One region of the Burkholderia pyrrocinia genome, then DNA from elsewhere that is predicted to be linked to it. Evidence: riboswitches for the same ligand, from Rfam matches in the RefSeq annotation. Region 1 holds a riboswitch; the other holds the start of a gene.
What was found. A riboswitch is a leader RNA that binds a small molecule or an ion and turns the genes downstream of it on or off. The one in region 1 is predicted to bind cobalamin.

Region 2: it holds a riboswitch for cobalamin, as region 1 does, so the genes downstream of both, cobG (precorrin-3B synthase) here and JYG32_RS00150 (TonB-dependent receptor domain-containing protein) in region 1, are expected to answer to the same signal.

Annotation. Positions count from the first base shown of each region.
Region 1 covers NZ_CP070977.1:21,814-28,968, reverse strand. Annotated here, with positions in the region: gene JYG32_RS00160 (ABC transporter ATP-binding protein) at 1-528, opposite strand, end outside; gene JYG32_RS00155 (FecCD family ABC transporter permease) at 525-1,544, opposite strand; gene JYG32_RS00150 (TonB-dependent receptor domain-containing protein) at 1,563-3,455, opposite strand; cobalamin riboswitch at 3,520-3,773, opposite strand; gene JYG32_RS00145 (ATPase) at 3,928-4,278, shown strand; gene JYG32_RS00140 (cell division protein ZapA) at 4,275-4,589, shown strand; RNA gene ssrS (6S RNA) at 4,671-4,852, shown strand; gene JYG32_RS00130 (EVE domain-containing protein) at 4,924-5,385, shown strand; gene JYG32_RS00125 (SIMPL domain-containing protein) at 5,564-6,304, shown strand; gene lgt (prolipoprotein diacylglyceryl transferase) at 6,417-7,155, opposite strand, start outside.
Region 2 covers NZ_CP070977.1:1,140,259-1,147,413, forward strand. Annotated here, with positions in the region: gene JYG32_RS05415 (cobalt-precorrin-6A reductase) at 1-453, opposite strand, end outside; gene JYG32_RS05420 (cobalt-precorrin-5B (C(1))-methyltransferase) at 450-1,538, opposite strand; gene cbiE (precorrin-6y C5,15-methyltransferase (decarboxylating) subunit CbiE) at 1,538-2,791, opposite strand; cobalamin riboswitch at 2,992-3,183, shown strand; gene cobG (precorrin-3B synthase) at 3,252-4,655, shown strand; gene JYG32_RS05435 (precorrin-8X methylmutase) at 4,648-5,274, shown strand; gene JYG32_RS05440 (precorrin-2 C(20)-methyltransferase) at 5,271-6,005, shown strand; gene cobJ (precorrin-3B C(17)-methyltransferase) at 6,002-7,155, shown strand, end outside.

The DNA.
Region 1 (7,155 bases):
GAGCAGCATCAGCGGCGCGTCCTGGCACAGTGTCGCGGCGAGCGCGACCCGCTGCCGCTCGCCGCCCGACAGCGACAGCACGTCGCGCGACGCGAGCGCGGTCAGATCGAACGTCGCGAGCGCGTCGTGCACGGCCGCACGGTCGCCGTCGCGCTCCCAGCCCCAGCCGCCGAGATACGGAAAACGGTTGAGCAGCACCGTGTCGAACACGGTCGCGCTGAATGCATCGTGCAGTTGCTGCGGCATCAGCGCGCGGCGCTGCGCGAGCTGCGCGGGCGGCCATGCGGCAAGTGGCCGACCGTCGATCTCGACCCGGCCGCCGGCCGGCGGCTGCAACCCCGCGAGCGTCGCGAGCAGCGTCGTCTTGCCCGCGCCGTTCGGCCCGGCGACGCACCAGATTTCGCCGGGACGGAAGGCCCGCGTAAAGCCGTCGAGCAGCGTGCGCGCGCCGCCCTTCAGCGTCAGGTCAGCGGTCGCGCAGGCCATGTCGTGGCCGGAAGCGGCGGCGTGCCGCGCAGGGCTTGTCATCGCATCGGCCTCCTCAGCAACATCCACAGGAACACCGGCACGCCGATCAACGCGGTCATCACGCCGACCGGCAGTTGCGCGGGCGCGATCGCGGTGCGCGCGAGCAGGTCGGCCGCCATCACGCCGCCCCCGCCCGCGAGCATCGCGGCCGGCAGCAGCATGCGCTGGTCGTTGCCGAACGCGAGCCGCAGCGCGTGCGGCACGACGAGGCCGACGAAGCCGATCGTGCCGGCCGTCGTCACCGCAGCCGCCGCGGCCAGCGACGCGACGAGATAGATTCGCACCCGCAGGCGCGCGACAGGCACGCCGAGCGCGAGCGCGGTCGCGTCGCCGCGCAGCAGTACATTCAATTGCGGCGCGGCCGGCAGCGCGACGCATGCGGCCAGCAGCAGCGCGCCCCACGCGAACCACGGCGCGGTCACGCCGTTCAGGTCGCCCGTCAGCCAGAAGATGATCCCGCGCAACCGCGCATCGGGCGCGAGCGACAGCAGCAGCGTGACGAGCGCGCCCCACCCTGCCGCGATCACGACACCCGTGAGCAGCAGCCGCGGCGACGCGTCGCGCGAATCGCCGCGCCACAGCTCGCGGCGTGCAAGACCGAGCACGAGCGCGACCGATACGAGCGAGCCGGCAAACGCCGACGCGTCGACGAGCCACCACGCACCGCCCGCGATCATCGCGACGAGCGCGAATCCGGCCGCGCCGCCGGACACGCCGAGCACGTACGGTTCCGCGAGCGGGTTGCGCAGCAGCACCTGCAGCAGCGCGCCCGCAAGCGCGAGCAGCGCACCGCACGCGAAGCCCGCGAGCGCGCGCGGCAGCCGCAGCGTGCGGACGATGTCGGCGAACAACGCGTCGCCGCCATGCGGCACGAGCGACGCGAGCGCCTGCCACGGCGACATCGGCACGCTGCCGATCGACAGCGACGCGACGAACAGCAACGCGACCGCGGTGGCCAGCGCGGCCCAGATCGCGGCGGCGCGCGCGGCGCTCATACCGCGCACGGCCCCGCGCATGACGCGCGGCGCATCCGCTTACTGCTGCCAGCCGAGCGTGACATAGGCGCCGCGCTTCGGTGTGTTGTACGCATAGGCAAGCTCGTAGTCCTTGTCGAGCAGGTTGTCGATGCGCGCGCTGACGTACCACGACTTCGTGATGTCGTAGCGCGCGGACAGGTTGACGATCCCGTAGCCGCCGAGCCGCCCGCCGCCCGAATCGTTGCGCGCGCCGCTCACGAGCCATTCGCCGCCGACGCGCCACGCGCCGAACGCGCGGTTCACGGCCATCGACGCGAAACGCCGTGCACGCCGGTCGAGATCCTGATTCTGCGTTTCGTTGACCGGGTTCTGCAACGTGGCGGCAACCCGTACGTCGGTCGCGCCGACATGCCCCTGCCAGGACCCTTCGAGCCCCTGCACCTTCGCGCTGCCGACGTTCTGCGCAATATAGTAGAAGCCGCTCCCGTCGGGTCGATAGTTGATCAGGTTCGCGTAGCGCGTCTGGAACGCGGTGAGCCGCATCACGCCCACCGCATCGGACGCGTACTGCAGCGCGGCTTCGATCGAATGGCTGCGCTCCGGCTGGATCGACGGGTTGCCGGCCATCGGATAATAGAGGTCGTTGAAGCTCGGTGCACGGAACGCGTCCGAATAGCTCGCGGTCACCTTCCAGCGATCGGTCAGTTCGAGGCCGTAGCCGAGATAGTAGGAATTGGCGCCGCCGAAGTCCGAGTACTGGTCGCGGCGCAGGTTCGCCTGGAACTGCTGGCGGCCAAAGCGCCCCGAATAGCCGATCCAGCCGGAATTCACGTGACGCTGCGGCGCGGAATACGCGTTCGACATGAACTGCTGGTCGAGCCGCTCGTAGCCAGCCTGTATCAGGTGTTCAGGCGCGATACGGAAATCGTTTTGCCACGTGTACTGGCGGTTGTCGGTATTGAAGTGATCCGTGTAGACGCCGTTCAGCGCCGACTGGCTGCGGTCGTTGCCGGTCGAAACGCTCAGGTGAGCGGTCCACCAGTCGGTCAGCTTGCCGTTCGCGAACGCACGCACCTGCTGCACGCGCGAATAGAGGTTGTTCAGGTCGGTCGGCACGCCCCACGCGTTGTCGTAGCTGTTGTTGCCGTTCGACTGGAAGTAGCTGATGCCCGCATCCCAGCGGTCGTTGAAGCGGTGGCGCAGCGCCGCGGTGATGCTCTCGTTCAGGTAACCGTTCGCATTCGGGTTCGCGTTCGGCTTCCTCGCCGGGTCGAGCGCGGAAAAACCGTCGTCCTTGTCGCGCGCGATCGACACGCTCAACGTCGTCTTCCCGTCGCTGTCGAGCCGACCCGATACGCCAGCCTGCTGCGTCTGCGTACCGTAGCTGCCGACGCCGACCGCGAAGTTGAAGCGTGGCGGATGATTGCCACCGTCCTTCGTGAACACCTGCACGACGCCGCCGATCGCGCCCGAGCCGTACAGCGACGACACGTTGCCGTTGACGATCTCGACGCGCTCGATCTGGTCGAGCGGCAACTGGCTCAGTTGCGCGGCACCGAGACTCGCGGAATCGACCCGCACGCCGTCGATCAGCACGAGCGACTGCGTCGACTCCGCACCGCGCAGGAACATCGTCGCGCTCGCGCCGGGGCCGCCGTTGCGCACGATCTGCGCGCCGGGCGCGAGCGCGAGCAGCGTCGGCAGGTCGGCGCCCGCATGCGCGGCGATATCCTGCGCGTCGAATACGGTGGTTTGCGGAATCGTGTCGGCCAGCGCCTGCGGCGCGCGCTGCGCGGTGACGACGACCGGTTCGAGCATCGTCGCAGCCGCAGGTTGGGCCGCGGGCACGGCGGACGCCGCGGAATCGGCATTCGCCGCGGTCTGCGCGGCGGCGGCAAGCGGCAATCCGCAAAGCGCGCCGAGCGCCGTGCGGACGATTGGGGTCAGCATGAAGATAAATCCCGTGAAGCACTGCGCGGCCCGCCTCCCCGCAGGCCACGCGTCACGAAGCCCGTGCGGGCTCCCCGTCTCGGCCGGTATCCGGGCTGGCGGCGTACCGGCTCGCCTTCCCGCGCGATGACGCGCAGTGGCCCGCGCCCGCGTGCGAAACCTGCACGCGGAACGCGCCCGAGCCGGCCTGCGTCACTGGACGCGGCCGCTTACCGTTGCGGGGGCAGCGCAGGTTGGCGGTCTCCTGGCGGAGCCCGCGCCCTGCTTCCCGTTTAACCGCGCGTTCCACGCGCGAGCACCGAGGCGGCGCCAGTTTAGGAGCCGGTCGCGCAAGCGTCAAGGAAGCGTCCGGACACGCACGGGACGCGCCCATTCGCAGCAAGAAGCGAGGGTGTTACGACTGGAAACGTTACAGATGTCGGATTGCGCGTTATTCCGCGCTAAAATGCTGGGTCTTTAGAGGACGCAGCAAATGCTCAACGAACTCGAAACCTTATCTCAAAATATTGGCCGTCTGATTTCGCTGAACAAGCGCTATCACGCGGAACGGCTCGCGCTCGAAGAGCAGGTCGCGCAATTGCGCGCGGAAGCGGACACGGTCCGCGCGGAACTCGCGCAACTGCGCGAAGAACGCAATGCGCTCGCGGCCGAGCGCGATACGCTGTCGGCAAAAATCGACGACGCTCAGGTGAAACTGAACGCGATTCTCGAAAAGCTGCCGCGCTCGAAAAGCGCGGAGCAAGCCGACAACCAGCTCGACCTGCTGGATGCGCAGGCGCGTACGGACAGCGATGACGCGGCCAGCCACGGAGAACATGCATGAGCACCAAGCAGATCGAAGTCTCGATTCTCGGTCAGGCCTATCGGCTCGCCTGTTCGGCCGAGACCGAAGCGGCGCTGCTCGAGGCAGTCGCGCGCGTCGACGCCGAAATGTCGAAAATCCGCTCGAACAGCTCGGTACGCGGCATCGATCGCATCGCGGTGATGGCGGCACTGTCGCTCGCATCGGAATTGCTGCGGCTGCAAACGAGCGTGCGGCACGGTGAAGCATTTCCGGCGGAGGAAATCCGTCGTACAATGCACCAGATGAACGAACAGCTCGGCGCGGTGCTCGCACAGCACGAGACGCAGTAACGTTTTAATCGATGCGTCGATTCCCCTTGATCTCTGCGATCAACGGTGGTCAAATTGGCGCATCGAATCACAGTTCAGTCAGCTTCCCTGCCTGGTTCGCCAAGGTCATATATTCCTTGAACCAATGCCATGTGCACGGTTGCGGAAATTTGTAGCACGGGCGCGCGCGTCACTCTGTCTGATGTACCCGAAGTGCTGCTAACTGCGACCAATTCTGAACCTCAGGTTCAGGATGCCGGCCTAGCGGCCAAGGCGGGGGCCTATCCAACGGCATCGGGCACGTCCCGGTGCCGTTTTCTTTTGTAGCAGCCTCTTTCTGCGTCGATCACGATCCATGCAATACTGGCTGATGAAGTCCGAACCGGACGAAGCAAGCATCGACGATCTCGCCAACGCACCGCAGCGCTCGCTGCCGTGGACCGGCGTGCGCAACTATCAGGCGCGCAATTTCATGCGCGACACGATGAAGATCGGCGACGGCGTGCTGTTCTATCACTCGAGCTGCCCCGAGCCGGGCATCGCAGGCCTCGCCGAAGTGTCGTCGACGCCCTACCCCGATCCCACGCAGTTCGATCCGAAAAGCCCCTATTACGACCCGAAGTCGACGCAGGAAGCGCCGCGCTGGCTGCTCGTCGACGTGCGCTACGTGAAAAAGTCGCCGCTCGTGCCGCTCGCCGCACTGCGCGAACACGACGAGCTCGCCGACATGCGCGTGCTCGCACGCGGCAACCGGCTGTCGATCACGCCCGTCACGCGTGCCGAATGGCGGTTCATCACCGAAAAGCTGATGAAGTAGGCGCGCGCCAAAGGTCAAATCTGGTCAGCACGCGCGGCCGCCGCGGAACTCGCGGGTCTCTCGCGCAGCCTAAGCAACCGCTGTCGGCCGATCGGGCCGGCTCTTTTTTTCGTTGCGCGGTACGCCCGCGTCGTGCACGCATGATCCGCGTGCGCGCCCTCGCACAAGGAGTCCAACAATGACCAAGAAATCCGCTCTCGCGCTGTCGCTCGCCCTCGCCGCCGCCGTTCCCGTCGCGCTGACGCTCGCGTCGCCCGCCGCGCACGCGCAAACCGCGAACCCGCACTTTCCGGAACCGGCAGGCGTGCTGTCGCTTTCGTCGCAGGCCAGCGCCGACGTGCCGCAGGACATCATCCACATCACGCTGTTCTACGAACAGCAGGCCAAGGATCCGGGCAGCCTGACGTCCGCGCTGAACCAGCGCGCCGATGCCGCGCTGTCGCAGGCGAAGGGCGTATCGGGCGTCACCGCGCACACGGGCGCATTCTCCGTGTATCCGAGTACCGATCGCGACGGGAAGATCTCCGCATGGCGTGGCCGTACCGAGGTCGCGCTCGAATCGCGCGATTTCGCCGCGGCGTCGAAGCTTGCAGGCCAGTTGTCGAACCTGATGCAGGTCGCGAACGTCGAGTTCTCGCTGTCGCCTGAAGCGCAGCGCACGGCCGAGCAGAAGCTCACGACCGAAGCGATCAAGTCGTTCCGCGCCCGCGCGGACGAAGCCGCGAAGGCGTTCGGCTACAGCAGCTACACGATCCGCGACGTGAATGTCGGCAGCGGTCGCAACGTGCAGCCGTACCCGCGCATGATGGCGATGGCCGCGGCGCCGATGGACAGCGCGAAGATGAGCGCACCGATCGCGGTCGAAGGCGGCAAGGCCACCGTGTCGGTCACCGTCAACGGCTCGGTGCAGATGAAGTAACGCGCAACGCGCGGCTGTCGGAAATGAAAAACGCCGGCCCGAAGGCCGGCGTTTTTCATTTTGCATGCGTGTTGTCGATGCACGCGCCGATTGCGCGCGCATCGGTATCGCATCACGCAGCCGCATTCGCATTCGCCGCGCGACGGCGATACGCCCAGACCATCAGCGCGATACCCCCGAGGATCATCGGCAGCGACAACCACTGTCCCATCGACAGGCCGAGCGCAAGCAGGCCGAGGAAGTCGTCGGGCTCGCGTGCGAACTCGACCGTGAAGCGCGCGAGGCCGTAGCCGATCAGGAACAGCGCGGACACGGCGCCCATCGGCCGCGATTTGCGCGAGAAGAAGAACAGCGCGAAGAACAGTGCGATGCCTTCGAGCGCGATTTCATAGAGCTGCGAAGGATGGCGCGGCAGCATCTGGTATTGCATGAACACATCGGCGAGATGCCACTTCTCGACGAGCGCCGGATGTTTCGGCAGCCATGCCGCATCGTCGCGCATCGCGCCCGGGAACAGCATCGCCCACGGCGCCGTCGGATCGGTCACGCGGCCCCACAGCTCGCCGTTGATGAAGTTGCCGAGCCGCCCGGCCGCGAGCCCCGTCGGCACCATCGGCGCGACGAAATCGGTGACCTGCAGCCAGTGGCGCTTGCGCTGCCACGCGAACAGCATCATCGCGAGCGTCACGCCGAGGAAGCCGCCGTGAAACGACATGCCGCCTTCCCACACCTTGAACACGTCGAGCGGATGCGAGAAGTAGAAATCGGCCTTGTAGAACAGCACATAGCCGAGCCGGCCGCCGAGCACGGTGCCGAGCACGCCGTAGAACATCATGTCGTCGATGTCCTTC
Region 2 (7,155 bases), 1.1 Mb from region 1:
GCGCACGAGCCAGAACTGGTGCGGCGGGATCGCGTCGAGATGCGCGAGCGGTTCGCGGCCCAGCGTGAAAAGCGGCCGCCGGAACGGCGCGAGCGCGGCCTCGATGCCGGCCCAGTCGTCGACCATCCGCCAGTCGTCGCCGGGTTGCGGCGCCCATGGCGCGCGGCGCAGCGCCCACAGCGGCACGCCCGCGTCGCGTGTCGCGGCAGCCGCGTTCGCGCTGATTCGCGCGGCATACGGATGCGTCGCGTCGATCACGAGACCGATGCCGGTGCTGCGCAGATACGCGGCCAAGCCGGCGGCGCCGCCGAAACCGCCGACGCGCACGTCGCAGCGCAGGTCGTCGGGCACCTTGCCGAGGCCGGCGAGGCTGTACACGTGATGCGGACCGAGTGCGCGCGCGATTGTCAGCGCATCGCCGGTGCCGCCGAGCAGCAGGATGCGCGCGCTCATCGCGCTTGCCCGACGAAGCGGCCCTGCCGGTCGATCGCGAACATCTCGACGGCGACCGATGGCGGCACGATATCGCGCGCGACGCGCAGCGCCTGCGCGCAGACGAGATCGCCGAGCGGCACGCCGTCGGCCAGCGCGAGCTTCAGTGCTTCTTGGCTCGTGTTCGCGGCGCGCATCGCGGCCTGCAGCGCATCGCTCGCGCCGGCCTCGGCCGCCCACTGCGCGAGCAGCGGCAGGTCGATGCTCGAATGGCGGCTGTGCAGGTCGAGGTGGCCCGCCGCAAGCTTGCTCAGCTTGCCGAAGCCGCCGCACATCGACAGCCGCGCGATCGGTGCGCGTCGCAGGTGCTTGAGCACCGCGCCCGCGAAATCGCCCATCTCGACCAGCGCCATGTCGGGCAGGTGGTAATGCGCGCGCATCGCGTCCTCGCTCGCATTGCCCGTGCACGCGGCGATATGCTCGATGCCGTTCGCGCGCGCGACGTCGATGCCCTGGTGGATCGACGCGATATAGGCCGAGCACGAGAACGGCCGCACGATGCCGGTCGTACCGAGGATCGACAGCCCGCCGACGATGCCCAGACGCGGGTTCATCGTCTTCAGCGCGAGCGCTTCGCCGCCTTCGACACCGATCGTCACGTCGAAGCCGCCCGCGTAGCCATGCTCGTCTGCCAGCGCGTCGAGGTGCGTCGTCATCATCTGGCGCGGCACCGGGTTGATCGCCGGTTCGCCGACCGGCAGCGTCAGCCCCGCACGCGTGACCGTGCCGACGCCCGGCCCCGCGTGAAAACGCACGCCGGGCGCCGCCGCGAGCGCGACGCGCGCGAAGATCAGCGCGCCGTGCGTGACGTCCGGATCGTCGCCGGCATCCTTGATCGTGCCGGCTTCGGCGCCGTCGGCCGTGGTCCGGCAGAACTCGAGCCGCATCATCACGCGCTGCCCCTTCGGCAGCACGATCTCGACGGCATCGTCCGCGCGGCCCGCGAGCAGCAGGCGCGCGGCCGCGAGCGACGTCGCGGTCGCGCAGCTTCCGGTCGTATAGCCGAAGCGCAGCGGCGCGGGATGTTCGGGGGTTTCGTCGCGCATCACGCGTCCGTTGCGTTCGTCACGTTCGACGGTCCGGTCGTGGCGGCCGCGTCGGGCTTGCGCACGTCGTACAGCGTGACCGGCAACGGCTGCCGCCACGTGTCGAAGCGGCCGAGCGGTTCGGCATGCGCAAGCGACACGCGCGTGAGCGTGCCGCCGTGCGCATCGCGCCATGCGGCGAGCGCCATCTCGCCCTGCAGCGTGACCGCGTTCGCGACCAGCCGGCCGCCGGGCTTCAGCGACGACCAGCACGCGTCGAGTACGCCGGGCGCCGTCGCACCGCCGCCGATGAAGATCGCGTCCGGCGCGGCGAGCCCCGCGAGCGCATCGGGCGCGCGGCCCGCGACGAGCTGCAGGCCCGGCACGCCGAGCGCGTCGCGGTTGTGCTCGATGAAGCGCTGCCGTTCCGCATGGGCTTCGATCGCGATCGCCTGGCATGACGGATGCGCGCGCATCCATTCGATGCCGATCGAACCGCTGCCCGCGCCGACGTCCCACAGCAGCTCGCCGGGCGCGGGTGCGAGGCGCCCGAGCGTCATCGCGCGCAGGTCGCGTTTGGTGAGCTGGCCGTCGTGGCGGTACGCATCGTCGGGCAAGCCGGGCGTGAGCGCGCGGCGCGGTGCGTCGGGGCCGGCCTGGCAGTCGAGCGCGACGAGATTGAGTGCGGCCGTTTCGTCGACGTTCCAGTCCTGCGCGAGGCCGTCGAGACGCCGCTCGAACGGGCCGCCCAGATGTTCGAATACGCTGATGCGGGTCGGCCCGAAGCCGCGTGCGGTGAGTTCGGCCGCGACGGCGGCCGGCGTGCGGCCGTCGGCACTCAGTACGAACAGGCGCCGGCCCGGCAGCAGGTGACGTGCGAGCGTCGCGAGCGGACGGCCGACGAGCGATACCGCGCCGACGTCCTGCAGCGCCCAGCCGAGGCGCGCGGCCGCGAGCGACAGCGACGACGGCGCGGGCAGCACGCGCCATTCGTCGGGGGAAAGCTGGCGCGCGAGCGTCGCGCCGACGCCGAACAGCATCGGGTCGCCGCTCGCGAGCACGCATACGGGCGACGCGCGACGCGCAAGCACGCCCGCGAGATCGAACGGCGACGGCCACGCTTCGCGCGCGGCCGGCAGCCGCGCGGGCAGCATGTCGAGATGCCGCTTCGCGCCGACGACGAGCGTCGCGTCGAGCAGCGCGCGCCGCGCGCTGCGTCCGAGCCCCGCGTAACCGTCGTCGCCGATGCCCACTACCGTCAGCCACGCCGTCATGCACCCTTCCCCATCGTTCGATTCCATCGTGTCGCCGCGCGGCCGTGAAAGAGCCGGCGCAGCCGTCCCCATTGCGAAAGACGGCATGGTACCGTGTTCCATCCCGCGTTTCATCTGCCGGCACGCCAGCGCCGGGCTGTCCCGCCTCGTCTGTCGCGAACCGCCTTCCGGTCGCGAAACGCGGTCGAAATCAGGTATCCTACGGCCGTTCGTTCGCCGGTGCCCTTCGGGGCCGAAGAGGGAACACAGGGCGCATCGCGCGCCGCTGTGGCTGCCCCCGCAACTGTAGACAGCGAGCCGATCTCCCCCCTGATGCCACTGGTTCGACCGGGAAGGCCGGGAGCCGGCGCCGACCTGTCAGCCAGGAGACCTGCCGGCCAGAAAGTGCGTGCGTGCCAGTCGGCGTCGGGCGGGGTGTACCGATGCGTTGGCCGCGGCGCGACACTGTCCCGGTACCCCGTTGAGTTCCGCCCCCGATTCGATTCCTGCGTCGCCCATCGTACGCCCGTCGGCCTGCCCGGGGCTCGTGCGCGTCGTCGCGGCCGCCGATGGCGGACTGTGCCGGATCAAGTTGCCGGGCGGCCGGCTCGATGCCGCGCAGGCCCGCGCGATCGCCGCCGCCGCGCGTGCGTACGGCTCCGGCGCGATCGATGCGACCAATCGGGCGAATCTCCAGCTGCGCGGCATTCGCGACGGCGCGACCGACGCGCTGACGCGCGCGTTGCTCGACGCGGGGCTCGGCCCGCGCGCCGATGCAACCGCAGACGCCGCCGCCGATGCGGCCGCGCTTGCCGCGAGCGACGACGTCCGCAATGTCATGCTCAGCCCGCTCGCCGGGCATGACCCCGCCGCGCTCGTCGACAGCCGCGCGCTCGCCATTCCGCTGCTCGACATGCTGGCGAGCGAGCCGCGCCGCGGCGAGCTGTCGCCGAAATTCTCGATCCAGCTCGACGGCGGCGAATCGGTCGCGGCGCTCGATCATCCGCACGACATCTGGCTCGCCGCATGGCGCCGCGACGACGGCGCGGTGCGCATCGCGGCCGGGCTGGCCGGCTGCCCGCCGGTCGCGCACGACGATCCGCCTGCTTCAGTCGATGTGTCGCCCGGCCAGGCCGTCGCGCTCGTCCGCGCACTGCTGCTCGCGTTCCTCGATCTCGCGCCGGCCGACGTCACGCGGATGCGTGCGCTGCTCGCGACGTGCGGCGAACGCGCATTGTTCGAACGCGCCCGGCACTACCTGCCCTTCCCGCTCACGGCCGATCCCGCGCTCGCCGGCTGGCGGCGCATGCGCTCCGATTCCGCACTGCGGTTCGGCGCGCGCCCGTCGCTCGATGCGCCCCGTTGCAGCGTCGGCGCGCAATTCGCGCTCGGGCGGCTCGACGCGACGCAACTGGAACGGCTCGCCGCATTGGCCGAATCGGACGGTAACGGCACGCTGTCGATGACGCCGTGGCAAGGCGTGTTCATCCACGGCGTGTCGCACGCACGCGCACCGGCCACGCTCGATGCGCTCGCGACGCTCGGCCTCGTCTGCGCGTCGTCGGACCCGCTTGCGACGATCGTCGCGTGCACCGGCAGTGCGGGCTGCGCGAAAGCGCACGCCGACACGAAACACGACGCGCTCGCGCTCGCCACGCGCATCGGCCATCCGGTCGACGTGCACCTGACCGGCTGCGAGCGCCACTGCGCGCTGCCGCATCCCGCGACGCACACGCTCGTCGCGGTTGCGCCCGCACACTACGACCTTTACCGGCGCGACGCCGCCGCGGGCCTCGGCGCCCCGCTCGCGCGCCATCTGACGATTGACCAGGCCGCGGCCCGACTGACGGGCGCGCGGCATAGCCAGGACACCACCGATGCTTGACTACATTCGCGACGGGCAGGAAATCTACCGCCAGTCGTTCGCGACGATCCGCGCCGAGGCCGACCTGTCGCAGGTTCCGCCGGATCTCGAGAAACTCGCGGTGCGCGTGATCCACGCGTGCGGGATGGTCGATGTCGTCTACGACCTGCGCTTCTCGGCCGGCGCCGGCACCGCGGGCCGCACGGCACTCGCGGCCGGCGCGCCGATCCTGTGCGACGCGAAGATGGTCGCCGAAGGCATCACGCGCGCACGGCTGCCGGCCGGCAATCCCGTGATCTGCACGCTCGGCGAGCCGGAGGTGCTCGACCTCGCGCGCCATCTCGGCAACACGCGCTCGGCCGCGGCACTCGAACTGTGGCGCCCGCATCTCGCGGGCAGCGTCGTCGTGATCGGCAATGCGCCGACCGCGCTGTTCCACCTGCTCGACATGATCGACGCCGGCGCGCCGCGCCCCGCGCTGATCCTCGGGTTCCCGGTCGGCTTCATCGGCGCGGCCGAATCGAAGGCGATGCTCGATGCCGACAGCCGCGGCGTGCCGTACGTCGCGCTGCTCGGCCGGCGCGGCGGCAGCGCGATGGCTGCCGCCGCGATCAACGCGCTCGCGACGGAGGTCGAATGACGGCCGCGCGCGGACGCCTGTTCGGGGTCGGGGTCGGCCCCGGCGACCCTGAACTGATGACGATCAAGGCGCTGCGCGTGCTGCAGGCCGCGCCCGTGGTCGCGTATTTCGTCGCGAAGGGCAAGAAAGGCAATGCATATGGCATCGTCGAAGCGCACCTGCTCGACACGCAGACGCAACTGCCGCTCGTCTATCCGGTAACGACCGAGGCATTGCCGCCGCCGCTTTGCTACGAGACCGTGATCGCCGATTTCTACGATACGGCCGCCGAAATCGTCGCGGCGCATCTCGACGCGGGCCGCGACGTCGCGGTGATCTGCGAAGGCGATCCGTTCTTCTACGGCTCGTACATGTATCTGCACGACCGCCTCGCACCGCGCTACGACACCGAGGTCATCCCGGGCGTGTGCGCGATGCTCGGCGGCACGGCCGTGCTCGGCCAGCCGCTCGTCTATCGCAACCAGAGCCTGTCGGTGCTGTCGGGCGTGCTGCCCGAGCACGAACTGCGCGCGCGGCTCGCGCAGGCCGACGCGGCCGTCGTGATGAAGCTCGGCCGCAATTTCGACAAGGTGCGGCGCGTGCTCGACGAACTCGGGCTCGCGAAACGCGCGCTGTACGTCGAGCGCGCGACGATGGCGAGCCAGCGCATCGTGCCGCTCGACGAAGTCGATCCGATGGCGTCGCCGTATTTCTCGCTGCTCGTCGTGCCGGGGGAAAAATGGCAAGGATGACGACTCCGCCCGCGATCGTGATGCTCGGCGCGGGCGCGCTCGACACCGCGCGGCGGATCCAGGCGCGCTACCCGGGCGCCCGCGTGCACGGGCTCGCGTCGCGCGTCGACGCCGACGTGCCGTTCGACGAACTCGGCGCGCACCTGCGCGAACTCTATGCGCGAGGCTTGCCGATCGTCGCGCTGTGCGCCGCCGGCATCGTGATTCGTTGCCTCGCGCCCGCATTGGCCGACAAGGGCGTCGAGCCGCCCGTGCTCGCGGTCGCGGAGGACGGCTCGGCCGTCGTGCCGCTGCTCGGCGGGCTGACGGGCGTCAACGTGATCGCGCGCGAACTGGCCGAATGGCTCGGCGTCGCGCCGGCGATCACGACGAGCGGAGAACTGCGCTTCGGCGCATGCGTGCTCAATCCGCCCGAAGGCTATGCACTCGCCGATCTCGCACAGGGCAAGCGGTTCGTGTCCGACCTGCTCGCGGGCGCGTCGACACGCATCGACGGCGCGGCGCCGTGGCTCGACGATGTCGCGCTGCCGCGCGACGACGCGGCTGCGCATGCGATCCGCGTGACGCCCGAAGCATGGCGCGGCACGCAAGACGAACTCGTGATCCATCCGCGCAGCGTGATGGTCGGCGTCGATGCGCATGCCGTGCACGCGGACGAAGCGCTCGCCGCGCGCATCGAAGCCGCGCTCGACGCACAAGGCCTCGCGCGGCTGGCGCTCGCGGCCATCGTCGCGCCGGCATCGGCGATCGGCGAAGCCGCGCTGGAAGAAGCGGCGCAAACGCTCGACGTGCCGCTGCGCTTCGTCGATGTCGACGGTGACGCGCAAGCCGATGCGGCCACGCTGCTCGGCCGTGCATTGCGCGTCGCACACACGCTGCGCGCAGCGTCGAACGGGCTCGCGTGCGCGGTCGCGTCGCAGCCGGTCGATCCCGCCACGCTCGGCCGTGCGCGCGGCCGCCTGACCGTGCTCGGCCTCGGCCCGGGCGGCGCCGCGTGGCTCACGCCGGCCGCGCGCGCTGCGCTCGCGGAGGCGACCGACATCCTCGGCTACACGACCTACGTGAACATGGCCGGCCCTTTTCGCGACAACCAGCGCGTGCACGGCACCGACAATCGCGAGGAGATGCAGCGCGCGCGCCATGCGTTCGA